One region of the Paenibacillus sp. CECT 9249 genome, then DNA from elsewhere that is predicted to be linked to it. Evidence: riboswitches for the same ligand, from Rfam matches in the RefSeq annotation. Region 1 holds a riboswitch; each other region holds the start of a gene.

The links. Region 1 has a riboswitch for cyclic di-AMP ahead of LQ229_RS22395 (3D domain-containing protein). Riboswitches for the same ligand answer to the same signal wherever they lie in the genome.
Region 2: it holds a riboswitch for cyclic di-AMP, as region 1 does, so the genes downstream of both, LQ229_RS21345 (C40 family peptidase) here and LQ229_RS22395 (3D domain-containing protein) in region 1, are expected to answer to the same signal.
Region 3: it holds a riboswitch for cyclic di-AMP, as region 1 does, so the genes downstream of both, LQ229_RS19425 (3D domain-containing protein) here and LQ229_RS22395 (3D domain-containing protein) in region 1, are expected to answer to the same signal.

What each region holds. Positions count from the first base shown of each region.
Region 1 covers NZ_CAKKLI010000047.1:9,234-19,095, forward strand. The annotation lists gene LQ229_RS22385 (HD domain-containing protein) at 89-1,348, shown strand; gene LQ229_RS22390 (TatD family hydrolase) at 1,415-2,182, shown strand; cyclic di-AMP (ydaO/yuaA leader) riboswitch at 2,365-2,562, shown strand; gene LQ229_RS22395 (3D domain-containing protein) at 2,904-3,980, shown strand; gene rnmV (ribonuclease M5) at 4,082-4,627, shown strand; gene rsmA (16S rRNA (adenine(1518)-N(6)/adenine(1519)-N(6))-dimethyltransferase RsmA) at 4,693-5,565, shown strand; gene yabG (sporulation peptidase YabG) at 5,640-6,533, shown strand; gene veg (biofilm formation stimulator Veg) at 6,742-7,017, shown strand; gene LQ229_RS22420 (small, acid-soluble spore protein, alpha/beta type) at 7,210-7,386, shown strand; gene ispE (4-(cytidine 5'-diphospho)-2-C-methyl-D-erythritol kinase) at 7,579-8,433, shown strand; gene purR (pur operon repressor) at 8,480-9,313, shown strand; gene LQ229_RS22435 (RidA family protein) at 9,317-9,694, shown strand; gene spoVG (septation regulator SpoVG) at 9,836-9,862, shown strand, end outside.
Region 2 covers NZ_CAKKLI010000042.1:624-10,485, forward strand. The annotation lists gene LQ229_RS21335 (hypothetical protein) at 1-60, opposite strand, end outside; gene LQ229_RS21340 (AraC family transcriptional regulator) at 343-2,679, shown strand; gene LQ229_RS21345 (C40 family peptidase) at 2,794-3,300, opposite strand; cyclic di-AMP (ydaO/yuaA leader) riboswitch at 3,305-3,442, opposite strand; gene LQ229_RS21350 (hypothetical protein) at 3,684-4,505, opposite strand; gene LQ229_RS21355 (M1 family metallopeptidase) at 4,519-6,504, opposite strand; gene LQ229_RS21360 (YwhD family protein) at 6,678-7,178, shown strand; gene LQ229_RS21365 (hypothetical protein) at 7,383-7,529, shown strand; gene LQ229_RS21370 (S-layer homology domain-containing protein) at 8,471-9,862, opposite strand, start outside.
Region 3 covers NZ_CAKKLI010000033.1:26,133-35,994, reverse strand. The annotation lists gene LQ229_RS19465 (polysaccharide deacetylase family protein) at 1-178, shown strand, start outside; gene LQ229_RS19460 (hypothetical protein) at 248-1,537, shown strand; gene LQ229_RS19455 (response regulator transcription factor) at 1,534-2,235, shown strand; gene LQ229_RS19450 (HAMP domain-containing sensor histidine kinase) at 2,193-3,683, shown strand; gene LQ229_RS19445 (hypothetical protein) at 3,764-3,958, shown strand; gene LQ229_RS19440 (transporter substrate-binding domain-containing protein) at 4,451-5,245, shown strand; gene LQ229_RS19435 (amino acid ABC transporter permease) at 5,269-5,922, shown strand; gene LQ229_RS19430 (amino acid ABC transporter ATP-binding protein) at 5,915-6,637, shown strand; cyclic di-AMP (ydaO/yuaA leader) riboswitch at 6,802-6,979, shown strand; gene LQ229_RS19425 (3D domain-containing protein) at 6,976-7,677, shown strand; gene LQ229_RS19420 (glucoamylase family protein) at 7,808-9,862, shown strand, end outside.

The DNA of each region.
Region 1 (9,862 bases):
AAGATCTTTGTTTTTTAGTTTGTAGATTCGACATGAACGTTTCGACATAGACATGAAAACGAAAAATAAGAAATGAGAGGTGGTTATTATGCATCAGGCGCTTGCAGAGGAAAAAGTATTCAAGGACCCGGTTCATCAATATATTCACGTGCAAGACCAGACGATTTGGGATTTGATCAATACGCGCGAATTTCAACGTTTGCGCCGCATTCGCCAGCTTGGAACGTCTTATTTGACATTTCATGGAGCCGAGCATAGCAGGTTCTCCCATTCGCTCGGGGTGTACGAAATTACGCGCCGCATCATCTCCCAATTCGAACGCAGGGACGACGCCGATTGGCCGCAAGAGGAGAGGATGCTTGCGCTATGCGCCGCCTTGCTGCATGACCTCGGTCATGGGCCCTTTTCCCATTCGATCGAAGAAGCGTTCCGCATGCATCACGAAGATTGGACATGCCGCATTATAATGGAAGATTCTGAAATCAACGCCGTGCTCAGCCGGATTGCGCCCGACTTTCCCGAGCGAGTCGCCGCCGTCATTCGCAAGACGTACGAGAAGCCGATCGTCGTGAATCTCGTATCCAGCCCGCTCGATGCCGACCGGATGGATTATTTGCTGCGCGACGCCCATTTTACGGGCGTAAACTACGGAACGTTCGACATGGATCGCATTTTGCGTCTGCTTCGCCCGCACCAGGGACGAATCGTGGTGAAAGAAAGCGGCATGCATGCGGTGGAGGATTATTTTATGTCGAGATACCAAATGTATTGGCAGGTCTATTTTCACCCGGTGACGAGAAGCTCCGAGATCATTCTTAGACAAATTTTTCGCAGAGCGAAGGAACTGTTCGACAGCGGACACCGGTTTCGGTTCATGATCGAACCGCTGCCGGCTTTGTTTAAAGGCGAAATATCGATGAAACAATATGTACAATTGGATGAGGCGTTGGTTCAAACCGTATTTATGCAATGGATCCAAGACGAAGACGAAATATTGTCGGATTTATGCCGCCGCTTCATAGAGCGCAAATTGTACAAATATAGCGTGATTCCGGCGTTAGACCGGATGCTGGAGGAGGAGCTTCGCGACCAGTTCCGGCAGGCGGGTTTGCATCCCGATTACGATTTGGAGGTCGATTATCCGACGGACGAGGCGATGACGGCCCGTATATGGCTGCTTGACCGGCACGGCCACGTCAAGGATATTGCCGAAGTGTCCGATATTATTCGTTCGATCGGAGGCATACATAAAGGAAAATACCGCCTGTATTATCCGGACCATAAACTGAAAGCGGCGATGCATCGTTTTCGTCCCGACATCGCCAAGCTGTTTGAGTTGAACGAATGATATGATATATAGGAAGAGAAACGACAACGAGTATCGAATTCGACAAATGTACAGGAGGACAAAGAGATGCTATTCGACACACATACTCATTTGGATGCGGCGCAATTTGACGAAGATCGCGAAGAAGTGATCGCGCGCGCTTTGGAGCAAGGCGTTAGCCGGATGATTAATATCGGATTTAACCGGGAAACGATTCCGACGACGATGGAGCTTGCGGAGAAATACGATTTTATTTATGCGGCCGTAGGCTGGCATCCGCAAGACGCCGTTACGATGCGGCCGGAAGATTTGGACTGGATCGCGGAGCTGTGCCGCCACGACAAAGTGGTGGCGATCGGCGAAATCGGCCTGGATTATTACTGGGATACGTCTCCGCAAGACGTTCAGCAGAGCGTGTTTCGACAACAGATCGGCCTCGCTCGCAATTTACAGATGCCGATCGTGATCCATAATCGAGACGCCCATGCGGATGTGGTTCGCATTTTGCGGGAAGAACATGCCGAAGAAGTCGGCGGCGTCATGCATTGTTTTTCCGGAAGCTGGGAAATTGCTAAACAATGTCTCGATCTCGGTTTCTATATTTCGTTTGGCGGACCAATTACTTACAAAAATGCCAAGCAGCCAAAAGAGGTGCTTTCGCAAGTTCCGCTCGACCGATTATTGATCGAAACAGACTCCCCTTATCTTACACCTCATCCATTTCGTGGAATACGAAATGAGACCGGTTATGTACGTCTGGTGGCGGAGGCGGCAGCTGCGTTAAAGGGGTTGGAATTAGAAGAATTATCCAAAATTACGTTCCAAAATGCGTTAAATTGTTTTCGATTTGACTGAAAAACGCTGAAAAAGGCATGAAAAAGCGATTTATAAAGCAAAATTAAAGGATTTGTTAAAGAAAAGGGCCGTTTATTACAATTTTTTAATCTATTTTTCAGAAATACGTGGTAAAAGTCGGCTTTACAATCATCGCGGTTACAGAGTATGATTCAAATCAGAGTTTGATATCATATTTCTTCAAACCAGTCTCGCTGAGTCTCCGAACGGAGAACGGGGGAACCGAATGACGCGAACGATTGCGATCGCATCATTGATTTCTTCCAAGGGTCTAGGGGTGAATTTTGCGCCATTTCGCCATGAGCGGAATAGGCTCGAATAGGGCGACTCTCACGTCCGAATCCGACAGCTAACCTCGTAAGCGTGCAGAGAGAGGTAACCTCGTGCGTCCAATGCCTAATTTACATGTCGATACCGGAAGCCACGAAAGAGGTCCCTCTTACGTTGGCTTTCTTTTTCGTTTTCGAATAAAGACGTCCAAGACGTCATAGGCATAGAAAACGGGAGGTGAGGACTTACCTGGCACACTGGTGAGGACACAGGAAACGCAGCACCTAGAGTTCATGGCAAGCGATGTTTTCAATGCGGATCCTGTGAAAAATCTGTTATAGTCGCGTCTCAATGAATCATGCGAAACACTTAGGCGGCGGGACTATGAAGGAGGACCGAAGAAGTGGGCAATTTCCAACTAGAGGAGACCCATGGAAGACGATCATCCAGCATGTCTTTCGCGTGGCGATGGATGCATGAAAACTTGCAATTGGTCATACTACTCGCTATCGTTTCTCTTGCTTTATCTTTCATGTTGATGGTGCTCTTGAACGTAACGGCTAAGAAAGAAATCGCTTTAGTCGTGAATGGACAACACCGACAGGTCGAAACAACACACAGAACTTTGCAGCACCTGCTGGATGAACAAGCTATCTTGGTCGGCGCGCACGATTACATCTCGGCGTCCCCTTTATCGGAGATAAAGGACGGCGACATGATTCGAATCGATCATGCGGTACCCGTGCATGTGACCGCCGATGGGCAGACGAAGACGGTGTATACGACCGCATCTACCGTTCAGGACGTAATCAAGGCAAATCAAATTACTATATCCGAGCATGACAAAGTTTTCCCTTCTCCGGACACCGCGATCAACGGCGACATGGATATTAAAATCGTGCGGGTGGAGAAAAAACTGGAAGAACGGCAGTTGACCGTTCCGTTCCAAATTGTCACAAAAGAAGACCCTACCTTGGCGGCCGGTAAAGAAAAGCTGGTGCAGAAAGGCCAGGAAGGCGTCGTGATTCAAAAAATTGAAAATATATTTCAAGACGGAAAGCTGGTTTCTTCCGTCATGGTCGACAAAACGGTTCAGAACGAAACGAAGGACAAAATCGTAGCGGTCGGCACGAAGAAAGAAACGCCGCAAGTAACCGTGTTGTCGGCGAAATCGCCTGATATGGCGACAACAACCAAAAACGATGTTACGTTCTCCTACAAGAAGGTTTTGAAAAACGTTAGCTTAACGGCCTATTCCGCGGAAGAAGACGGCATCGGCACCAAGACGGCGTCGGGGACTCGCGTAACCGAAGGGCGTACGATCGCGGTCGATACGAAAGTCATTCCGATGGGATGGTGGGTATACATCGAAGGCATCGGCTTCCGCCGGGCGGAAGACAAGGGAGGCGCCATCAAAGGCAATAAGATCGACGTGTATATCGATAGCTTGAAAGAAGCGAAGCGTTTCGGCCGCAAGAAAGGCCATACCGTATACGTCATCGGGCCCAATAAGCCGGAAGCGAGCTAATCGCGCGGAGCACTGGCATTTATTCGATAAATATGTTGTAATGCTAAGAAGAGGGATTCACCTCTTCTTTTTTAATGCACGAAAGGATGTTACCCTGGTTTATGATAAAAGAAATCATTGTCGTCGAAGGCAAAGACGATACGGCCGCGATTAAGCGGGCGGTGGACGCAGATACGATCGAGACGGGCGGATCGGCGATTGATGAAGCCGTTTTGCGGCGGATCGCGCTCGCGCAAGAGCGCCGGGGCGTGATCGTATTTACCGATCCGGATCACGCCGGAGAACGGATCCGCAAAATCATATCCGCCCGCATACCGGGCTGCAAGCACGCCTTCTTGAAGCTGTCCGATGCGACCCGGGAAGGGGATATCGGCGTCGAGAACGCTTCGCCTGAGGCGATTCGCGCGGCGCTGGACAGCGTGCGCAGCGAGGTTGAGGCGGCTGGAAGTCAGATCGATTGGGAAGACTTAATGGAAGCGGGCCTCATCATCCATCCGCAGTCCGCAAAGCGCAGGAAAGCGATGGGGGAACTGCTGGGCATCGGTTATTGCAACGGCAAGCAATTTTACAAGCGCTGCGCCGCGTTTCAAATTAGCCGCGAGGAGTTTGCGGCGGCGCTGCGGCAAATCGAGAATGAAGGGCTGTAACGAGGATGAATCGACCGAATGCGGCGGGACGCGCCGATCACGATAGTAGAAACAGAGAAACGAATATGGACATCGCCACGCCGAATCGAACGAAAGACATTATTCAGCGGCATGGCTTCTCGTTCAAGAAAAGCTTAGGGCAAAATTTTCTGGTCGACCGCAACATTTTGGATAAAATTGTGCAGGCTGCTTGCCTGGATCAAACGAAGGGCGCATTGGAGATCGGTCCCGGCATCGGCGCCTTGACGGAGAAACTGGCGCAAACGGCGGGCAAGGTGACGGCCGTGGAGATCGATTCCCGCCTGATCCCCATCTTGCGGGAAGTGCTGGCGCCGTATCCGAATACGGAAGTGGTGCACGGCGATGTGCTGAAGGTCGATTTGCGCGCATTGTTCGCGGAACGCTTCGCCGGTATCGGTAAAGTGAGCGTCGTCGCCAACCTGCCTTACTACGTGACGACGCCGATTATTATGAAGCTGCTGGAAGAGCGCCTGCCGCTCGAGCATATCGTCGTCATGATTCAGAAGGAAGTCGCCGAGCGGATGGCGGCGGAGCCGGGCGGTAAGGAATACGGCAGCCTTAGCGTCGCCGTACAGTATTATTGCGAGCCTGAGCTTGTTTGTACGGTGCCTCATACCGTATTTATTCCGCAGCCTAATGTGGAATCGGCGGTCATTCGCCTGAAGGTGCGGGAAGAGCCGCCGGTCCAAACGAAGAGCGAACCGCTCTTCTTCGAGGTCGTGCAGGCATCGTTCGCACAGCGCAGGAAAACGATCGCCAACAACTTGAAAGCGCGTTTTTTCGATAAAGAGAATCGGGAGGAACTTATGCCGATCCTGCAGCGTGCGGGCATCGATCCGGCGCGCCGCGGCGAAACGCTAAGTCTCGAGGAATTCGCCCGCCTAAGCGACGAATTGTACGTTTATGGCGCGAGATGACCGGGTTCTCATCGCAAAAATAGACACCAATCCCTCTTCATGCCCATACGATAGACGAAGAGGTGATTTTGCATATGAAGCTAGGAGACCTGGTCGTACGGAAGTCTTACGGCGGAGATGTCATGTTCCGCATTGCAGCGATGCGCGCGGATCAAGCGATTATTAAAGGAACGGATTTTCGTTTGCTAGCCGATTCTCCGCTCCAAGATCTCGTCAAGGTGACCAATACGATATCGATCCACAGCAAAGAGAAACAGGCTCGCATTAAATCGATGGAATCGACGCGTTTAATGGAACAGTACCGCAAAGGGCAAACGGAAAGAAGCCAAGCCGAATTGAACCGAAAGTTGATGAACCATCAGCCTTTTTTCGAGGTGCCGGGAAAAGTGCTTCATCTGGACGGAGACGTCAATTATTTAAAAAAAAGCATGGAACTGTACGGACAGCTCCGAGTACCGGCAGAAGGGCATTACGTAAACGAAGCGAACATGGGGGATATGCTGTACCATTTGCTGCCGCGCGTTCGACCGGACATCGTCGTCATCACCGGCCACGACGGCGTGCTCAAGCATCTCAAAAATCGCGATTTATATAGCTTGAACAGTTACAAAAACTCGGAAAATTTTGTGAAAGCCGTCAGAATCGCGCGCCAATACGAGCGGAATTTTGATGCGTTGAATATTATCGCCGGCGCTTGCCAATCCCATTTTGAAGCGCTGCTGCAAGCGGGAGCCAATTTTGCGAGTTCTCCGGGACGCATCTTGATCCACGCGCTGGATCCGGTTTATATCGCGGTGAAGTCTTCGTTTACCCCGATCAAGGATACGATCGACGTGGTGGATGTCATCCAGCATACGATTAGCGGAACGGACGGCTTGGGCGGGATCGAAACAAGGGGGAGCTACCGTATCGGAATCCCGAGAATCAAGGATTTATCGACCCTGAATGTTACTCCTTCGGCGACATAAACGTCCGGTTTCAAATGGGACTAACGCTTCCTTCTTTTGATTTGTGAACATTTTGTGAACTTTATTAAGATGGTAAAACCGAAAAATTTAAAAAATCACTCAAAATGCCGTTGACAACACGAATTGATGGCTGATATAATAATTTGTTTCATTTGACATTACCTCTTGAATTGGGTATAATGGACAAGGAAAGAGGTGGTAGTTGACAATGGCTAAAAATGCGCTGTTGGAAATTAAACGTAGCTTGGAAGCCCACGTCGGGCGTAAAATTATGTTACGGGCAAACGGTGGTCGCCGAAAGACCATTGAAAGGACCGGAGTCCTGGAAGAAATCTACCCTTCTGTTTTTATCGTTAAGCTCGATCAAGAGCAGCATGCTTTTAAGCGAGTTTCTTATAGTTACGCGGATATACTGACGGAATCGGTCGAAGTTACCGTATGTGACGACGACGGGCAAGTCCGCATCACCTATATCCAACAATAAGCCCTGTAGAGGGCGCAATTATTTTATAATTAACAAACCCAGTGACGCGAGGCGGCACTGGGTTTCGTTTCTTCTCCAGCGAAAAAGTCGCAACCTCCCGGATTGCATGAACTGCAAATGCCCGAGCCATACTAACACTGTCAGAACGGAACGCAGGCAATAATGTTCCGATTGCGCAAAGGAGGAATTTCGATGGGCAGAAGACGCAGCGTCATGTCCGAGGAGTTGAAATACGAGCTTGCGAAGGATTTAGGCTTTTACGAAACGGTACAGCGCGAAGGTTGGGGGAATATTCGGGCGAAAGACGCGGGGAATATGGTGAAACGGGCGATTCAATTGGCGGAACAAGCCGCAGCGAAAAAGTCGTAATTTGGCAACGGGCGAGGTTGTATCCGGGGTTGGCCCGGGAACTTCGCTTTTCTTCTTTGCAGATATTATTGCAGGCGCCTTGCCGGAGCGATCGAAATGCGTTTCTAACGGGATTCTGATATAATATGGTAAGTTGTCCTAAGTTAGACACCTTAGAGCCATAGCGATGAGCTTTAGAAGTGGGTGAACGTAATGAAAGTATATGAAAAGGCGCCGGCGAAAATCAATTTAATGCTGGATGTGTTACATAAACGGGAAGACGGATTTCATGAAGTGGAGATGGTGATGACGATGGTCGATTTGGCCGATCGTCTGGAAATGGAGCCTTTGGGGCGGGATACGATCATCATTTCAAGCCAGGCGGGCTATATTCCTCTCGACGAGAAAAATTTAGCCTTCAAGGCGGCCAAGCTCATCAAGGAACGATATGAAGTGAAGCAAGGAGTTTATATTCACCTAGACAAGAAGATACCGGTCGCGGCGGGATTGGCCGGAGGCAGCAGCGATGCCGCGGCGGCGTTGCGGGGGTTGAACCGGCTGTGGAAGCTGGGCATACCGGAAGAGGAACTGCAGCGTTTAGGAGCGGAACTGGGCTCGGACGTTCCGTTCTGCGTTGCGGGAGGCACGGCGATCGCCAGGGGGCGGGGAGAACGATTGGAACGCATTGCGAATCCGCCGCAATGTTGGGTCATTCTCGCCAAGCCGCCGATCAACGTATCGACCGCCGATGTATACGGGCGGCTGCGGGCCGACAAGATTAGGAAGCACCCTTCGCTGCGCCAAATGACCGAGGCGATCGCGTCGCAGCAGTTTCATCGCATTTGCGCCCAGTTAGGCAATGTGCTGGAAGACGTTACGTTGGCCGCTTATCCTCAGGTGCTGCAATTGAAGGAGACGATGCTTAGATTGGGGGCCGACGGGGCGCTCATGTCAGGGAGCGGGCCGACCGTATTCGGCCTCGTAACCAAGGAGTCGAAGGTCGCGCGGATATACAACGGATTGCGCGGATTTTGCAAAGAAGTTTACGCCGTTCGGATGTTGACGTAAGGTGTAATATATATATTATACGGATGCAACGGGGAGAGGAGTTCTCGTGAAAAAATTAAAAAGAAGCGCGCGTCTGGTGGACATGACGCAGTTTTTGCTGGCACGTCCGCACACCTTAGTTCCTTTAACGAAATTTGCGGAACGGTACAGCGCTGCCAAGTCGTCCATTAGCGAAGACTTGGTCATCATTAAAGAAGTGTTCGAAGAAGAGGGAATGGGCGAGCTGCTCACGCTGGCGGGCGCGGCAGGCGGCGTCAAGTTCATCCCGAAGATGCCCAAGGAGACCGCACTTGCCGTCATACGCGACGTGTGCGTAAGCTTGGAGCAGCCGGAGCGGATTCTCCCCGGCGGTTACTTGTACATGACGGATTTGATCGGCCAGCCTGCTTTCATGAACGAAATCGGCAAAATGTTCGCCACCGCTTTCGCCGATCGCCAGATCGATGTCGTCATGACCGTGGAAACGAAAGGCATCCCGCTGGCATACGCTACCGGGGCGCAATTGAATTTGCCGGTCGTGCTCGTCCGCCGCGACCAGAAGGCGACGGAAGGATCGGCCGTAAGCATCAATTACGTGTCCGGCTCCAACAAAAGCCTGCATACGATGATTTTGGCGCGCAGAGCGCTGAAAGAACAATCGCGCGTATTGATCGTGGACGATTTTATGAAAGCCGGGGGAACGGTGCAAGGAATGATCGATCTGTTGAAAGAATTCGATGCCACCGTAGCCGGCGTAGGCGTGTTCGTCGAATCGGGCGATATCGGCTCCGAGGAGCGGCTGCTTCACGACTACATATCGCTCGCCAAGCTGTCCAAAGTAGATTACAAAACAAAACAAATCTCGGTCGTTCCGGGGAATTATTTTGAAGAGAGGGAATGAGAAATGAACATTGAAACGGTAAATACGAATCAGGCGCCTGCGGCAATCGGACCTTATTCGCAAGCGGTCAAACTTGGCAATGTCGTTTTTACGTCCGGGCAAATTCCTCTAGGATTGGACGGAAATGTCGTGGAAGGCGGGATCGAGGAGCAGACGCATCAAGTATTCCGCAATTTGCAGGCAGTTTTGACGGAAGCGGGATCGTCTTTCAGCCAAGTGTTGAAGGCGACGGTTTTCATTAAAAATATGGACCAATTCGCAGCCGTCAATCAAATTTACGCCTCTTATTTCGGCGATCATAAGCCGGCTCGATCCACGGTCGAAGTCGCTCGTCTGCCGAAGGATGTTCTTGTCGAAATCGAATTGATCGCGTCGATATAACACAGGTTTTGTCGAAAACCTAATCCCCGCTTGGCTTTGTTCAAAAAAAATTAAAACGTTTCCTTAAAAAAAGAAGGATTTTGCTCTCATGTGTGGAATTATACACCAAGTCTTTTGATGGAAAAAGGTGGTGAACACACAATGCAAATTACGGATGTAAGACTTCGC
Region 2 (9,862 bases), on a different contig from region 1:
CAGCAAAATATAATAGTGATAGTTTCGTTTCAAATATGCTTTCATGCTGGCGCTGTTCACTTTCAAATCCTCCTTCGTGTAATGTGACTCTATAATAAACGCGCTTTGCCGCGTTTCACCACGTGCAATTCCGGTTCCGTGTCACGTTTTTCTACTTATCTGAGTTTCCGCGGATTTGCCGGTCATGTCATGAAATTCTATCAAGTCACATCTTTCCACATAAGTACGGATGGAATAATGTAACACCTTGACTAGACAGGGCGCTTTGCTTACTCTGACTTTACAAGTAACGGTCGGCCGCTTTCCGGTGGGAGGCCGAAGGCATGGAGTGAGAAACCAGCGGTGAAGACATTCATTTCCAACCTCATAAGAGTCGGGTTTCGCAGCATTTTAGCGCGATTTATCATATTGTTCGTATCGATTTCCTTACTGATACAAACGATCAATTTTTTAACCTATAACGTCTATTTGCATTATGTAGAATCCGAACTCGAACGCAACTATGACCGCTCTTTGTCCAATGTGGCCGTTTCGTTGAACAAATTGTTCGAGGGCATTTACCAGTCCAATTTTTTGCTGTCCCTCGATTCCAGCGTAATGAAGGTATTCTCGGCCGATTTCAGCATCGACGAATTGCCCAAATATGCCGACATCAGTCAGAGCGTTCGGTCGCTTGCCCGCGTCAAGTATGGAAACGCCTCCATAGACAGCGCCTATATTTTGAAACGGGACAATCAATTGATCATCAGCAACGAAGGGACCTATGAGGAATCTTACTTTTACGGGAATGTATATCCGATGGAGAAATATCCGATCGAATATTGGCAGCAATACAGCGCGAATCACGATTTATTTCAAATTTTGCCGCCTTCGCGAATTACCGGATCCAATCGCAATCAGAACAAGACGATTCTTCCCGTCGTGCAGTCGAAAATTGCCGAATACGCTTCCGATAACCTGTATGTTATCCACTTAAATGCCCAATATATGACCGATCTGCTGCGCGATTACCGGCTGACGCCCGGCAGCATGATTTTCATTGCCGACCGCAATCGGAATATGCTGGCATCAACGGAAGCCAATTTTACAAACGACGGCGAACTGCAGCAATTTTTGCAGGCTGCGTTGAGCGAACCTGCCGATAAGTTCAAAGGAACTTATAAAGGGAAAAAAATGAGAGTGATTAAATATACGGCCGATTTTTTCTATAACAAAGTGGATATGATCGCGAGCATTCCGGAGGAAGATATTCTCGACAGTCTCAAAAACATCGAAAATTTGCGGTATACGGTGGAAGGATTGACGTTTTTGCTGTCGCTCATCCTGTCCATACTGTTCAGCATCAATTTGTATTCGCCGATTCAGAAGCTTGTCCGTACGTTAAGGGGATCGCAAACGCAGGAAGCCGCTTCGCACGACGGCAATGAGTTTCATTATTTGGACCGCGAAATCAACCGCATGATGAGCAATGTCCATTCGTTGAACGAGGCGCTGTCGTATACGCTTCCGCTGGCGAACGAACGCTTTTTCGTGAAAATGCTGAAAAATAATTATCCGTACGACGACGAGAGCATCGGGGCTTTTTTGAAAAACAGCAATTTTACGTTTGAGAACGATCATTTTATGATTGCCCTGATTCAAATTCATTTCCGCAAGCCGTTTTACGATACGTTTACGGAGCGTTTCCAGAACGAAGCGTCGCAAAAAATAGTAACAGTGATGAAAACGTTCATGCCGCCGCAGTGTCCCGGCTATTTCCTGGAGATTGATTCGCATTTGTTCTGCCTGCTGATTAATTTGCCCGCCCAATCGGACCGAACGGCGTATGAGGAGTATTGCGAAGAAATGGTGGGACTGTTCAAAAACGACGAGCACCTCTTGCGCATCTGTGCCGGCATTGGGGGGATTCGCCAAGGGTATAAGGGGATGCAGGAGTCTTACATCGAAGCGATGAAAGCGTTATGGCGCGTATCGCCGTTCGACGGCAAGCGGGTGTACGCGTATACGGGGAGCGATCAAGTACCCGCTCGCTATTTGCTGAGCAAGCATGACGAGAATAAACTGTTTAATTTGCTCATGTCGGGGAAACAAGAGGATGTATACGAGCTGTTGAAGCGGGTGATCGATGCGAATATCGGGCAAGGCATCCCCGATTCGATGATTAGGGAATTGTATATGCATTTCTATATTGTCGGGCTGCAGGTGCTGAAGCAGAAAGACCGGTCGCTGGACGATTCCGTCAGCAAGGAATATGTAAGCTTCATTATGTCGGGAGAATCGTTATCGGTAGACGAAATTACGCAATATATCTTTTCTTTCTTTGAAAATATTATGTTCGTATGCAGCAACGCGCAGCAGAAATTCGATGTTACCGCGTTTAAAAAATTTATAGACGAGCATTATAGCGAGGATATTCATCTGGAATATTTGGCGCAAAAGTACAACACTTCCGCCAAATATATGTCGCGCCTGTTGAAGAACGAGCTTGGCATCGGATTCCAGGAATATCTTCAACAGCTTCGCATCGGCAAAGCGAAGGAACTGCTGCGGCATTCGGACAAGCCGATCGCGCAAATATGGGAGGAAGTGGGGTTCAACAACCGAAATACGTTTATCCGGGCCTTCAAAAATCAAGAAGGGATTACGCCCAGCGATTACCGGAAAAATATACGCGCATAATGTTGGGCATAGATCAAGCCCGTCCATTCGATGCAAGAACGGACGGGCTTATTTCATGCATATAATAAAGCCCGCCGGGCTTGTCCGAAGGACTTCCGCAGCGGGCCTCATTTATTATTCTACTTCCACATCGTCATGATCCGAAGATTCATCCGGCTCAATGGCAATATCTTCATAAAGCTCCGTATTTAATACTCGTTTCGCTCCGACATAGCGTTTCTCATAATAGGAATCGCTCATACTGGAGAGGGTAATTCCTTTCTTGGTAGAGGCATGGGCGAATTTGCCTTCCCCGACGTAAATGCCGACATGGGAAATGCCTTTCCCGCTCGTATTGAAGAATACGAGATCTCCGGCTTGCAATTCGTCTTTCGCAACTTTCTGGCCGATAGAATGTTGGGATTTGGACGTACGCGGCAATTCGATGTCGAATTGTTTGAAAATATACGTCGTAAATCCGGAGCAATCGAAACCGCTTGTCGTCGTGCCGCCGCTTTTGTACTTTGTGCCGATGACGTCACCGATTGCCTGGTCGAGCTTGGAGTCCGCGAAAACGCTACCAACTTGCACGGTAAACAGAAGAGCGAGACCCGCTACTGCGCTGATGATTTTCTTCTTCAAAACAAAATACTCCTTCCAATGCCGACGAGGTTAGCTCAAGGGTTCGGTAGAAGGTTCCCTATGATCACTCTGCAACGAGATCAATTCACCCGAAATGGTTCCCCCGTTTCCCGGTGCGATAGGAATTGGGCAATATTATGTAAGCACCAAAAATATAATAGTTACAAAATTGATTACAAAGTTATTACAAAATCTTCACGAATTTCATTGTAACAGATGAAATCGACTTTTTCAAACCTTTTTTTCGCGCAGATTTGATAACGATTTGTCCAATGTGGTAAAAAAACCGTTACAGCTTGCGAATCGATATTTCCGGACATGAAAAAAACCTCTGCTTTCGCGGTACGAAAGCGAGAGGTTTGCGAATAAGTATGGGAGGGATGTTACCATTCTCGTGTTTTGCCATGCCAAATGTGATATTGCGAGGCCGTTTGCCATATTTTAAAAATAGGGCGGAACAGATGATACGATTGTTGCAAGATGAGCGCAACGAGACCCGTCCAAATCATGGCCGCTGCCGTAAACAGGCTTCCCACGACGAGAGCGACGCCAAGCAGAGTGAGCGCGACGCCCATGACCGGGATGATAGAGCGGATCGACAGCCATAACGAGAGCAGAATTCCTCTGCCGCCGATTTTGCCGAATTGCATGAAGAGAGACATTTGATGAATGAGGAGCGCGAAGGCGCCCCAAGCGAGCAAGTACGGAACTCCTTTATAGATCATCGATTGATAGGCAACTTCCTCCGCCAGCAGGCGAAGGATCCGGGGGACGATCCATACGGCCGGGACCAGCGCGACGATCGTTTCCAACCAGTAGAAGATCAGGATCGGCTTCCATGCTTTTCGGATCCCTCTGAAGAAGAGCGGTCCCGCCTCGTCCGACCGGTGGTGAATAGAGTAGAGAAGGCCCGCGTTAATGAAAGGCGACATCAACATGCGGATCGCGAACATGCCGGCAAGCATCCAAATATAATAGTCGGCGAGATCGGTTTTGATCAGTTGAAATTGTCCTTCCATCATGAACAGATGCACGCTCAGCTCCGTCGGAGCCGGATTAGGGTATCTCGCCAGCAGCGGGCTGACGATCGATTCTATGAAACGGTACAGGAAAAATCCCCATAACAATTGGTACAAAAATAAAATGATGACGATATAGAAATGGTCTTTAACCGTTTTCCATCCCTCTTTGATATATTGCTTCATCGGCCAACCCACCTCACCACGCGAGCGCGTTCAACAGGCTCTCGATTATTTTCACAACGCTCAAATTCCACCGCGTTCGAACCGGTTCTTCGACATGCGCCTTCATATAATTGTTAATATGTTTATTCTCGAGCACGATCGTATGCTGCGGATCGATCATCACCCATTCCAGCGGCGAAGTATGGGTAAGCTTATATTGTACCGTTGTCGTTTGCCCGTCCCAATTTTTGCGAACCGTTTTCCCGTCTTGAAATTGGAAGACGATCGGCACCGGATGGTAATCGCCGCCGCGTTTGCGAATGACGACGAACGATTCGGATTGGCGGACGCCGTCTACCTCGATCGTTCTCGAGTCGATCCGTTCGACGGCGAAGTCGGCCATTAGACCGCCGTATACGTATTGGTTGAAATAGTCCGTCCATTTTTTCTTCGTCACTTGTTCTACGACCCTCTGGAAATCGGCCGTTGTCGGATGCTTGAATCTCCATTTGTTAAAGTAGGTGCGCATAATTTTATTCATTGTCTTCGTCCCGACCTGGCGTTCGATGCCGATCAAGACAAGCTTCGCTCTGGTATAGACGTTTTCCGCATAATGGCTATGGTTGTTGAATTGCCAAGCCAGCTGCGGCAGAGGCGCCGGATCGGTCATATAGCTTGCCTGGATCGGCAAGTTGGGCACGATGCCGTACTCCGCTTCCATGACGCGGTCTTCCGCATACGATGTAAAGCCTTCGTCGAGCCACGCCTCCTCGAATTCATTGCTGGCAATCATGCCGTAGAAATATTGATGCCCGATCTCATGCACGACCGTCCGCTCGAGCAAATCGTATCCGGGATTGCCGCTCTCGGCTCCGAACGCGGTAACCAGCGTCGGGTATTCCATCCCCCCCGCGCCGTTCCCGTCCTTGGGCGGGACGACGATCGAGAGCGTGGAGTACGGATATTGGCCAAACCATTCGCTGTACCTCGTCAACGACGCTTTGGCGGCGTGAAAATACCGCTCTTTCAAATCTTTATGCAGCGGATCCAAATACAATTTAATGCGTACGCCAGGCACGTTCGGCGCGGAGAATGGTTCCTCGGCATATATGAAATCGGGAGAAGCGGCCCAAGCGAAGTCATGCACATCGTCGGCGTAATATTGATACGTCTTCGTGCCGTTTCGAACGACCGCTTCGCCTGTCGGGAAGCCGGTTGCCGCAACGATATAGGATGACGGGACCTGAATGTTGACGCTATAGATGCCGAAATTGGAGTAAAACTCGGAATTTCCGTGATATTGATGCAAATTCCACCCTTCGGCCGTTCGTCCTCTCATGCCGGCCGTTTCGTAAGCGGATAGTTTCGGAAACCATTGGCCCGCCATGACAAAATCGCCTGCGGCTCCCATTCGGGCGAATACTTGGGGCAATTTCACCGTGAACTTCATTTTCAACGTTACCGTCTCGTCCGGCTTGATCGGCTGGGGAAGGCGAATTTTCATCAAAGTGCGGTCATGCGCGTTGTTATCGTCGGGCTGAACGAACGAAGCCCTCTGCATGAGGGAGGCGCCTTCGGTCGTAAGCACATCGGTTACTTCCATGGAGCCGTATCCGCCTTCCTTCATCGTATCGTTCCTGAGCCTGCCTCCGGATTCCCGCATAAACGTCGTGTTCATCGATTCGAACGCGTTCGGATAGAGGTGGAAATACAGCTCCTCCACTTCGTTTTTGCCGGGATTCGTCCAAGATACCGTTTGCTCCCCGAACAATGATTTGGTCGGACCGGAATCGTCCAATCGCACATTGATATGGTACTCGACCAAACGATCGCTGAGCACTTCCGATTTCGGCGATTGAATCGTTTGCGGTTCAACGTAACCATGGTTCTGGCGTCCCTCCGGCCCGAACGAAGTGATCGAAGGATCGGATTTGCTGTAGATCATCCACAGGACGAATACGGCGGCTATCGTGATGGAGAGAGAGATGAGCACAATTCGTTTGGTATGGCGTGAAGTCATACACTTTTACCTCCCGTTGACAAGCTTCTACAGCATGTATATGTTTGCATTTTCGAGATTATTAGCTAAAATGAAATTAAATCTAAGGCCATGCTCCGGCACCGGATCGATGCGCTGCGGCGGGGATTTCCGGGCCGCATGGTTTGACTGGAATTTCAGGAGGACTTTGAATGATGAATAATGGGGAACAGAAAGAGAAGAAGATGTTCGCTTTAAATATTGTCGGTACGAAAAAACATAAAGGCTTCGGCGCCGGTTCGATCGATTTGAATAACGTCTCGCCGGTCATTATCGATCGGGGAGAGGCATACGTCGATGTCGGCGCGTTGCATGCCAAGAGCAAGGTAGAGAAGGGCATCAAATTCCTGACGGACCGGAGCGAAGTGCCGAACGGCCGGAAGTGCTGGGTCGTGTGGGTGGCCGTCGACCATACGGAAGAGGGAGCGTATTACGCCGGGGCTACGGCCTGCGAAATGCTGGTTGACGAGGAGGCGCGCCGCGGGTGGAAAATTCTCGCCGATCATGTCAACAAGCTGGACTACGCGTTGAAACGCCGCTTCATCTTCGAAGGCTTGGACGACAGCGAGAAAGCGGCGCTGCGCCAATTGCTCATGACGCAGAAGCCGGAGTGGTGGGAACGTTCGCCCGAAGAGCTGAAGGAAGCTTTGGCGTAGGCGCGATCGCTGCGAGGGACCTTACATGGCGTAAGGTCCTTTTTTATGGCCGGCGCCGGGCCGGGCGGCCGCGAGTGGGCTGGGGCTTGCGGATCCGTGCGCGGCGGCTAGCGGCGGCGGGATGTGAATGGAGCGTTATGCCGCGACGACGGCGGCGTACGAATCGTGATGGTCATGCGACCGCCCTGGTATGGATGAAGCGCAATGACTACGGTGACACGGTTGCGTATGGACCGCAATGACCATGCAATGGACCACGCGATGACGGCTGCCAATCAGCGCAATTGGGTTGCACGCTCGGCCGTCCGCCGCTGGATTTTGTCCAATGTTATCGCCATTTCGATGCCGTAATGCCACTCTTCATTGGAATTCATCCAATCAAATCTTCAAAAACGGGGCTAAAACACGGAAAGGCGGTCAAACCATTGGATGATTTCCAATCCGAGCCCCTCTTGAACGAAAAATTTGCAGTTTTCATTGGACATTTTCCAACGGGCAACGGGCCTTATGAACAATAAATCGAATAATTTGCGCAAATAACTTTTCTGTATGGGGCGGGGCATTCCACCTTAATTTCTTGTGAGGAGGGAGGGGAGACTGAAGCAGCATGAATTAGTGGAATAAACTACCTTTATTCTATAACATCCAACGGGAATGTTTGATTTAGTGGGAATTTTCGGAGCTAATTAGCAGGTTATATAGTAAAAAGGCTGGCATGGGCGGAATTAGAGGTAGATTTTGGAGCTAATGTGGAAAAAGTGAGAAGAACGGCCGAATTACCTCCGGTTTTTGGCGCTAGTTACGTCAAAACTATGAGCGGCGGCGTCCGCTATATCCCAACCCAGCAAGTACTACTCCATGCTCCATCCAAATCAACCACGCGAGGATCGCTTACACTCAACGCAACCAAACGAGGACCTCCAAACTCATCCCAACCAAGCTCGGGACCGGCTCCGCTCAACCTAGCCTGACAAAAGTGACCACTAGCCTAGCTTAGCAAGACCGACCTTACCTATTCTTACCTAACAAGGGGCCGCCCTCTCTTAGCCTGACCTAACGGAACAAGCTTACCTCCCATCCCCTGTCGCCTAGCGTAACCAAACAGAACAAACTTATCTCCTCATTCCCTGTTACTTGGCCCACCTAACGGAACAACCTTACCTTTCATTCCCTGCCATTTAGCGCCACCTAACGCAACATACCTTACCTCCTCATTCCCTGCCGCCCCGGCTTACCCGCAAATTAGAAAACCGCAGGAGCGAGCGCTCCTGCGGTTCATCATCTTCGAGACGCTAGCGCGTTAGCAGATTGTATACAATCTGCGTTCCTTCCGCGCGCGTCATTTGCGCAAGCGGCGCAAACCGGTCGCCGCCGCGTCCTTGGACGAGGCCGGTTCGAGCGGCCGCGTCGATGTAAGGGAGCGCCCACGCGCCGGCGACATCCCGGTCCGCGAAGGCGGAAGCCTCGCCGCCGTACCGTGGCGGCACCGAGCCGTTGCGGCGCTCGTACGCGCGCACGATGATCGCGGCCATCTCCTGCCGCGAAATAAGCGCGCCCGGCGCAAATTCGGCATCGCTGCGGCCTTCGACGATGCCCGCCTCATGCGCCGCAGCGACGAGCTTCGCGTACCACGCGTCCGCGGGCACGTCTTCGAAGCCGGCCGGCCCGGCCGCGCTCAATTCAAGGGCGCGGGCGATCAGCGCCGTGAACTCGGCGCGCGTCATCGCGCGGTTCGGCTCGAACATGCCGGCTTCCGCGCCTTCCACGAACCGCTTCGCGGCCATCTCCTTGAGCATGCGGTACGCCCAATGGGAAGACGGAACGTCCGGGAATTCCAAATGATATTCCAATACGCTCAAAGTGCCCAAATGCGCTACCGGGGCGATCAGGAAGCCGTCTCTTTGCTCCGCGCCCAAGTATTCCAACTCGCCGCTGGCGGTAATGTAATACAGTCCGGCCAACGGTTTGTCGGCGTTCTTATCGATTGCCAGCGCAAGCGTGATCGGATAAGGGAATTGGTCCAATTCCTTCTCCACGCCGTCTTTCGTCATAATCATCAGCTTCAACTCGTACAAGCTGCCTGCCATCGCAACCTCCGCTTTCGTGCGGCGATCGACTTGGCTCAACAGCGCTGCCGCGTCTTTGCCCGCAACAGGCTTCGCTTCGAAGACAATGCGCGCTTCTTTCGCATCGTCCGCCGCGATGAGAACGCTCAGCTCGCGCAGCAGCAACGAAGGAATCTGCGCTTGCATGCCCGGGAATTCGAATAGAAGCCGGTTCTCGCCCAGCACATCCGCCGCATCGGCGGGCAGCATCATTCTGGTCTTACCTTCGGCCGCTGCAATGCGGACGACACCGTCTTTGCCGTTCTTCAACTCATGCTCGGTGACGACCTGCGCTTCCGGATCCGCCGGAATCAACTCCTTCTCCGGCTGTCCGCTGCCGCTTGAAACGGTCCCGCCGGATGATCCGCCTCCCGGCGAGCCGCCGCCGTCCCCGCCGCCCGGCGAACCCGTCCCCGCGATGCGAACTTGCCGGAAATATAAGGCGTTCTCGGCATGGACAGGCGAATTCGCGGATTCGCCGCCCGATTCCAGCGTACCGATTTTCACGTACGCCGCATAGACGCCTTCCTTCGGCATCTTCACTTCGTCCCCGTTGCTGGCGCCGCCCAGTTTCAGCTC
Region 3 (9,862 bases), on a different contig from region 1:
GAAAAAAGCGGTGCCGTCGCTCGAAAAGCGCGGCCAGGCTCCCATCATCCTTCTGCATGACCGCAAGCAGACGGCTCAATATTTAGAAGAAATATTAACCTATTTGCAGGACCGGGGTTACACGTTTGAACCGCTTGACGAAACGATGGAACCGTTCACGTTCAAATCGCGCCATTAATTCCGGCCGCACAGCATAATGCACTCCTCTTCGGATAAAATGAGAGCATACGAAAGGAATGTGAACTGCTTGAAAACAAAATGGTTAGGGGTCGTTTGCCTCGGTTTGGCCATGCTGCTCGCAAGCGGCTGCGAACTGACTAAAGACCCCAAGTCGCTGATGAGCGTTCCTCATTTGCCGGCGGAAAAAGAAAACTTAAAAGGGTTGATTATGTCGGCGCTTCCGGAAGGCGCTTCAATTATTCGTCCCCGCAACGCCAAAGATACGAGCGCCATTCGAATGCGAGACCTGAATCAGGACGGAGTCAAGGAAGCGATCGTATTCTATTCGACTCCCGAACAGGATGTTCGCATTCACGGAATGATCTGGGAATACAGCAAAGAGACCTGGACGAAAAAGATGGAATTCGACGGCGAAGGAACGGATTTGGATTCGTTTGAACTGCTCGACCTGACGAACGACGGCAATATCGAGTTGATCGTCGGATACGCGAATGCGGATCAAGAGGTGCAGAAAGGACTTGTCGTCTACTCCTATCAAAATAATCAGCTGGAGAAGTTATTGGAGAAGCCCTATACTTCATATGTTGTTAACGACTTGGATGGCGACGGCTCGAACGAATTGACGATCGTCATGCTGAAGCCGAATCAAACCTCGACGATTACGTCGATGCGCTATGCCGAAGGCAAGTTTAAAGATATCGGCTCCTTAACGCTGGATCCGTTCGTGAATACGTATTATAACGTCGTTGCCGGCGAGGCGGCGCCAGGGCGCAAGGCGGTCTTCATCGATGCGATGGTCGGCGCGCATTCCGCTTACACGGACGTTGTCGTACTGGAGAACGATCAGTTGCGCAAAGTCGTGTCGGATCAACAGACGTACAAACCGCAGCCGGTCCCTAGCCAGGACATTAACGGCGACGGAATTATCGAGATCGGCATGATGGAAACGCCGAAAGGATGGGAACATGTAAACTTGCCCGATATGCTGTGGTTCCATTCGTTTTATCAATGGGACGGAGCCGACGGGCTGAAGTTTATCGCCCTGCAATACCGGGATCCGTACGAACGCTTTTATTTCAATTTCCCTTCGGATTGGCGAAACAGGGTTACGCTCGATATCCGGTCGAAGCAAGGGGAATATTTGCATTTCGTCGACGTCGATACGAACGAGACGCTCGCCGAAATCGAGTTTTTCCCAACCGGCAAGTGGGAAGCGAATAAGAAGGGATGGACGGAATTGTCCCGTTCCGAAGATAGAGTCGTTGCGTTTCGCAGCAAATATGAGTTAACGGCGAAAAAGTCGAAGTTGGAGATGGAACTCCCGAAAAGTAACAAAGAAAGCGGTGATCGTCCTTGAGTAAAGTATTGATTTTGGAAGATGAAGAATCGATTCGAAGTTTTATCGTCATTAACTTGAAACGGAACGGTTTCGACGTTATCGAAGCGGCCGACGGCAACGAAGCGCTGCAAAAATACGAATCGGATCCGGATATCGATATCGCCTTGCTGGACGTCATGGTGCCGGGCATCGACGGTTTCGAAGTTTGCCGCAAAATTCGGGAGACAAACGAGCGGATCGGCATTATCTTTCTGACGGCGAAAGTGCAGGAACAAGATAAAGTGTACGCTTTGTCCGTCGGGGCCGACGATCATGTAAGCAAGCCGTTCAGCCCGACCGAATTGATTGCGAGAATTCAATCCTTGCTGCGCAGGGTGAACGTCCACCGCGAGGCGGGAGCGAAGGTCACGTTCAAATCGGGGCCGTTCACGCTCGATTTAATCTCCAAGCAATTCAAAAAACACGATCAATTGATCGACTTGACGCCGACCGAATTTTCTTTAATCCAATTGTTTCTGGAGAAAGAAGACGTTCCGCTCAGCCGCGATGTGCTCCTCGATCATGTATGGGGCAAAGAATATATGGGCGATCCGAAAATCGTCGATGTGAATATTCGGCGCCTGCGGCAGAAGATTGAGGAAGACGCTTCTTCGCCGGAATTTTTGGAAACGGTGTGGGGATTCGGCTACAAGTGGAAAGGACCCGCAGCGAGATGATCAAAAAAGGGATTCGCCGCCAAATCGTATTGCATTACTTTATCGTCGTGTTTTTAACACTGATGATTGTGGAAATCGTTTTTTTGATTGCCATTCAAACGTATTACTACAACAGCATTCGTCAATATATGATGAATCACGCGGCGGTAACGACATCCTATTACGATAAATTTTACGCAAATGCATTTGCCGAGAAAGATCCGAGTTTTTTGCCAAGCTTGCTCAAAATGTTCTCGCTCGATAATACGGAGCTGCAAATTTTGAATACAAAAGGGGAAGTGCTGATCAGCTCCAGCGGATTTCAGGTGGAGAAAAGCGTTCAAACCTCGGACGTATCGCAAGCTTTAAACGGAAGCACAGGCCGCTGGTTCGGCAAGCAGGCGGGAACGAACGAATCGGTGATGGCCATTACGGCTCCGCTGAAAATTAACGGGGAAACGAGCTATTTGCTGCGCTACGTCACGTCGCTCGAAGCGGTCAACGGCAAAATCATGTCGATCGTTCTGCTCGCCGTTGCCGTCGGAATCGTCATTTTGGCACTAGTGCTCATTATTAGCATCGGGCTCGCCAACTCCATCGTGAAGCCGCTTAACAATATTACCGCGGTATCCGCGCAAATGGCGCGCGGGCGATTTGATGTGCGCGTGGAAGGCAATTATCGTTACGAGCTCGGCGAACTCGCTTCGACATTGAACTATATGGCGGAGGAAATCGTAAGAAGCGACAAAGTGAAGAACGATTTTATATCGTCGATATCCCATGAGCTGCGTACTCCGCTTACCGGAATTAAAGGTTGGAGCGAGACGTTGGAATCGGGCAATTTCACGGATCCGGAGGAAACGAAGCTCGGGATGCATATCATTTCCAAGGAAACGGAACGGCTGATCGGCCTGGTGGAAGAACTGCTCGATTTCTCGCGCTTGCAGCAAAAAGAAGTGAAATTGAATATGAATTACGTCGAGTTGGAAACGCTCATTTCCGAAACGATATTGCAGGTGCGCTCCAAGGCGGAACAGAAGCAGATTCAGCTAACGATGAACGTAAGCGGCGTTCCGTCGCCTGTTGTCGGCGATCAGAACCGGTTGAAGCAGGTATTTTTGAATCTTATCGATAATGCGATCAAATTTTCTCATCCGGAATCGAATATTTTCATTCATATCGATCATACCGATGAGACGTGCACAGTGTCCGTCCGCGATACCGGGATCGGGATCAGCGAGGAACATGTGAAGAAAGTGACGGAGAAGTTCTATCAAGTGAATCCGCTAGGCGGAGGAACCGGCTTGGGACTTGCGATTACGAACGAATTGGTCGAACAGCATCACGGCCATTTGGAAATCGAGAGCCAGCCGGGATTAGGAACGACGGTAAGCGTTATGTTGCCGAAAGCGCCTCGGACAGAGCCGCAGCCGGAGAACGAAACGCAGAAACAGCAGCAGGAGGTTTAGTCCGATTCGGGCTAAGCCTTTTTACATTTGCGCGAAGAAGAAGAGGCCGGAAGGGTTGAAACCCGATGCAAATCGCAACTATGAAGCCGACGAAGCGTTCCCGGTTTAGACTGTTATGCGGGCGAATGTTCTACAAGTCCTATGAAATATACGAGAAAGAACATCGAATTATCCAGCAATATTGGGGCGGTTTCGTGCGCCATAATGAAATATGCCGCATTGTGCGGAAGGCGAAGCGGTGGCGGACGAGTGGATTACGGAGAACAACGCTTTAATGATGTACCAACCCTAGTTGCAGGAAACAAGGACAAACGTGACTTGACGGGAGCGGCGGAGGCGTGCATTTGGGAAGCGTTGAGGCGATGTAAGGCCGGTTGGGGTAGAGATGTGCGCGACGTTCACAATTCTAACGGATGTGGGTGACCTTAAAGCGGATAAAAGAAGTTATTTCGGATTCTAACGGATCTCAGCGCCCTTATTTGTTGTTTTTCTAGCGAAAAATGAATGAATAGAGACAAATAAGGTTCGTGGGTTCCGTTACATTTTGAAAAGTCTCGATTTTGCTCAAATAGAGTCCCATAGATCCGTTAGCCGTGAAAACGGACTCACGAATCGAACCGTCTCGAAGCAATGCGACCGCGAGGCGGTTTTTTCCATTTTGCGGAATGGAAATAATACCACAAATTACTTGTATGCATATTCATGCATTTTCATTTATAATTAGTTCTTGTTTGCAGCAAGACTAGACATAAAAGGGGATTGTAGTAATGAAAAAAATAGCGGTGGCAATCATTGCAAGCTTGTTCATAATTGGCATGTTGGCGGGATGCGGCGCGGGCGCCGCCGACCGATTGGATACCGTGCAGCAAAATAAACGGATCGTTCTCGGCACCAGCGCGGACTATCCGCCTTACGAATTTCATAAAACGATCGACGGCAAAGATCAAATCGTCGGATTCGATATTGAAATCGCCAAAGCGATTGCCGACGATCTCGGCGTTGAGCTAGTCGTCGAGGACATGAATTTCGACAGCTTGCTGATCGCCTTGAATACGGGAAAAGTCGATATGGTCATCTCCGGGATGAACCCGACGGAAAAACGCAAAAAAAATGTAGACTTCTCCAACATTTACTATACGTCCGAGCAGGCGGTATTAGTGCGCAGCGAGGATCGGGATCGTTACCAAACGATGGACGATTTGGCCGGCGCCAAAATCGGGGCCCAAAAAACGACGATCTACGAGGACATTGCCCGCTCGGTGCCGGATGCCAAAGTAGAAGCGCTTAGCAAAGTTTCCGATTTGGTATTGAGCCTGGAAGCGAAGCGGATCGATGCGATCGTACTGGAAATGCCTGTGGCGGCTGCTTATTCGAAGTCCCGTTCGAACTTGGCCGTAGCAGGAGCGGAGCCTGATTCCGGAGACGAAGGGTTCGCGATTGCCGTGAAGAAAGGCAGCGCCAAACTGGCTGAGCAAATAAACCAAACGTTGGACAGACTAACGAAAGAACAACGAATCGAACAATTCGTAACGGAGGCGACGAAACTGGCGGAAACGGATTAAGCGGCGGATAAAGGAGACAGAGTATGAATATTATCTCATTTTTCGCGGAATACAAGCAATATTTCATTACCGGCGCCGCCATGACGTTGTGGCTGTCGCTGCTTACGGTCATCTTCGGCTTCCTGCTCGGTACCGTTCTCGTATTGATGAGGCTGTCAGGCGTGAAGCCTTTGCGCTGGATCGCGGTCGCTTATGTCGAATTTCTGCGCGGAACGCCGCTGATGGTCCAATTGTTCATCATTTACTTCGGGCTGACCTCGTTCAGCATCGAACTGCCGAAATTCACGTCCGGCGTCATCGCGTTGTCGATGAACAGCGCCGCTTATTTGGCGGAAATATTGCGCGCAGGCATTCAAGGCGTCGATAAAGGACAGACGGAAGCGGCTCGCTCGCTCGGAATGAGCCATGCGATGACGATGCGTTACATTGTCTTCCCCCAAGCGCTGCGCAACGTCTTGCCGGCGATCGGCAACGAATTTATCGTCGTCATTAAGGAATCGTCCATCGTGTCTTTGATCGGCGTCTCGGATATTATGTATAACGCGGAAATTGTTCGCGGAAGCACGTTCGAGGGGATGAAACCGCTCGTGCTGGCTGCCATCCTCTACTTCATATTAACGTTTACGCTGTCCAAACTGTTCGGCGTAGCGGAACGGAGGCATCAAGCCAATGCTTAACATTTCGGGATTGCATAAATCGTTCGGCAAGCTGGCGATTTTGAACAACATCGATCTTTCCGTCCGTAAAGGCGAAGTCGTCGTCATCATTGGGCCGAGCGGCTCGGGCAAAAGCACGTTGCTCCGATGCATCAATTTATTGGAGCAACCGACGCAAGGACTGATCGAATTCGAAGGCCAGGCGATCACGGCGCCGAATTACGATATCGATGCGGCGCGCGAGAAGATGGGCATGGTTTTTCAGCAGTTTCATCTATTTCCGCATATGAACGTGTTGGATAATATTACACTGGCGCCGCGCAAGGTGAAACGTAAGGACAAGCTGCAAGCCGAAGAGGAGGCAAGGAAGCTGCTCCGAACGGTCGGGCTTGAAGACAAGTCCGGCGCGTTCCCCTCGCAGCTGTCGGGCGGGCAGAAGCAGCGGATCGCCATCGTACGGGCGCTTGCGATGGAACCTCATGTCATGCTGTTCGACGAGCCGACTTCCGCATTGGATCCGGAGATGGTGGGCGAAGTGTTGGAAGTGATGAAGCAATTGGCCGCTTCCGGCATGACGATGATCATTGTCACCCATGAGATGGGATTTGCGCAGGAGGCAGGAGACCGCATCGTCTTTATGGACGGCGGCGCGATCATCGAGCAAGGAAAGCCGGCCGATTTGTTCGGCAATCCGCAGCAGGCGCGAACTCGGCAATTTTTAAGCAAAGTGTTGTAACATGAAGATGACGATCATACGCCGAGTCTCTGTGACCGGTCGTATGATTTTTTTTGTCAACATTTACAGAATTGTAATCGAACGAATCCGAAAGATCGCGTAAAAACAAGACGTATCAAGACTTACCAACATTTTCATACATACATGGTTACAAAATTGTGATATATTCATTTTAGCCGAAACTACAACAACAGTGCGGGGGATGATTTGCAGGACAACGGCTCTGGACGAAATCGATCGTCGAGCGGCGTTTCCTAGGGGTGAATCGCAGCGTTTCAGCGCGAAGGGTTGTTCCTCAACCCTAACCCGACAACTAACCTCGTAGGCAAAAGGAGGAAATGCATTTGTTTGGCAAGAAAAAACTAGCTGCCGCAGCGATTGCATTAGCGCTATCGATGCAAGCGGTACCCGCGATGGCCGAATCGTACACGGTCGGGGACAATGATACGTTTTATGTGATTTCGCAAAGGTATAACGTGGATTTGCAACTGTTAATGAACGCCAATCCGAATATCGATCCTTTGAACATTTACAAAGGATTGAAGATTGAAATTCCGACGAACGATAAGGAAGTCCGGATTCAATCGGCTCCTGTTGCAGACCAGGCAGACGAAAAGAAGACAGGCGAGGAGTCGGCTCCCAAGATGGAGGCGAAGGCCGCTATCGCTTCAACCTTGAAAGCAGCCAACGTGATCCAAACGAATGGACAACAATTGACGTATAAGAAAAAATTGGACGTAAAGGCGACCGCCTACACTTCTGCGGCAAGCGAGAACGGCGAATGGGGCGCGGTCGATTACTTCGGAAATCCGCTCAAAGTCGGAACGGTCGCAGTTGATCCGGACATGATTCCGCTTGGAGCGAAAGTGTATGTAACCGGCTATGATTTTGACGGGTTGCCTGTGGGCGGCTTTGTCGGCAAGGCGACGGATGTAGGCGGAGCGATTGACGGCAACCGCATCGATATTTTCGTCCCGACAGGGCCATCGAAAGCGAAAACGTTCGGAATTCAAAACGTGACGATTTATATTTTGGAATAGATGAATCAGACTCAGGAAGAGTGCTCTAGCGGGGCTCTCTTTTTTTGTTATAAAAAAAGTATATTCATAAAAACGGGCCAAAATGGGGAATATTGTTAGTGTTCAACTACGATTTTCGCCAGGAGGACTCATGATCGTTGATAATGAAAAGCTTCGCCAACAAGCGCGCGAACTAGCGCTGCAGCATCAGCTCCGCACGGTTCGATTCTCGCCGAAACGGGTTTGGCGCGATTTCGACGCCGACGTAGAACGTTTGCGGTCGTTCGTGCGCTCTTTGCAAGATTGTCATGCGAGTTGCTCCCAGCCTGCGGAAGAATGGCTGCTCGACAATGCGGAATTTATCGAGGAGCAAGCGCTGGATATACGGGACCAACTGTCCGATCCCTTGCTCCGCCGATTGTTCGGGCTGCGCAAGTCGGATCAATTGCGGGTGGAATCCGTTTGCGCGGATTATCTCGAACAAACGGACGGCTCGGCGGATGCCGAATCGCTCGTTACATATATCAATGCGTACCAGGAAGTGTCCGTACTCTCCATCGGGGAAGCATGGTCGCTGCCGCTTCTGATGCGGATGACGCTGATCCGGCGTCTGGCCGATGTGATGGAATCGGTTCGGGAACGCCGGGAAATATGCGTTCAGGTCGAACGATTTCTGGCGCATGTGGAGCCCTCCAAATTCAATGCCGAGACGCTGAACGCCGCGTTGGAGGAAGCAGGGGAGCGCTTCCCGCTGTCCGGCCCGATGATCGTTCATATGGTCGGGCATCTGCGGGAGTGGGCGGACGATTCCGCCATGGTGCATGATTGGCTGTTGTGCAAACTGGAGAACGGACCGGAAAGTTTGGATCGAATCGTTTCGTACGAGCATCGGCTTCAAACTTCCTATCAGGTGACGGCAGGCAATATGATCGGCAGCTTGCGCAAATTGATTCGCTACGAATGGCGCGACATATTCCAGCGCATCTGTTTGGCGGAGCGCACATTGCGCGAGGACAGCGCGGATACATATCCGCGGCTTGACGATTCAAGCAAAAATTTGCTGCGCAAGCGAGTCGAAGAACTGGCTGCGCTGATGCGCGTTCCGGAAAATTTGGTCGCGAAACAGGCGGTCGAGCTTGCCGCGGCGGAAGCGGAGCGGACGCATTCGATGCCGCAAGTAGCCGGGGCGGAGCCAGCCGGCCGGAAGGGCGATCGGCATGCGGGCGAGGAAGATTCGGAGGGCAGGCCGCAGGAAGACGGCGACTGCCATTCCTTTGAGCAACCTTCCCCGCCTCGCGCAACGTTTCTCGCCTATTATTTGCTCGAAGAGGACGGAATCAAGAAGCTGAAGCGCGCCTTGAAAACGTGCAGCAATCCCCGGTCGACGCCGGGAAGAGGATTGTTCCGGCGAAATAGCGGTTCCTATTTCGCCTTGCTTGGCGGCTCGTTTGTCGTCATATGGCTCGCGCTATCGGCATGGATCGGCGGCGGGGGCGATTACGGCGCGGCCGGATGGGCCGCCATCTTGCTCGCGCTGCTGTTTCCGGCCGGCGAGTGGGCCGTCACGGCGACGCATTGGTTGATCGAAAGCTTCGTCCGTCCCCGTCCGCTGCTGCGCTACGACTTTTCCGCCGGCATTCCTGAGGAAGCGAGCACGATGGTAGTCATACCGGTGATATGGTCAACGCCCGAAGAAGTGAAAGATATGGCGGACCGTTTGGAACTGCACTATCTGGCCAGCCGCGATCCGAATTTGCATTTTGCCTTGCTCGGCGACTTCACCGACGCTTCGGTACAGAAACTTCCGGAGGATGCGGAGGTGCTGCGCGAAGCGCGCGCCCGCATCGAGGCGTTGAATGCCGCCTATTCCGGCCCGAACGGTTCGACTTTTCATCTGTTTCAACGCCGCAGAGAATGGAATGAGGCGGAGGAAGTCTGGATGGGCCGCGAACGCAAACGGGGGAAACTGGTAGAGTTCGTCGAACTGCTGCGCGGGCGCGGCGATACAACCTACGATTTCGTCGTTAGCGATGCCTCGGTCTACGGCCGGCTCCGTTATATTATTACGCTCGATGCCGATACGCAGCTTCCGCTCGGCAGCGCCCAGCGGATGATCGGCACGATGCATTTGCCGTACAACCGTCCGCGCTTGAACCGCTCCCGGACAAGGGTTGTCGAAGGATACGGCGTACTGCAGCCCCGGATC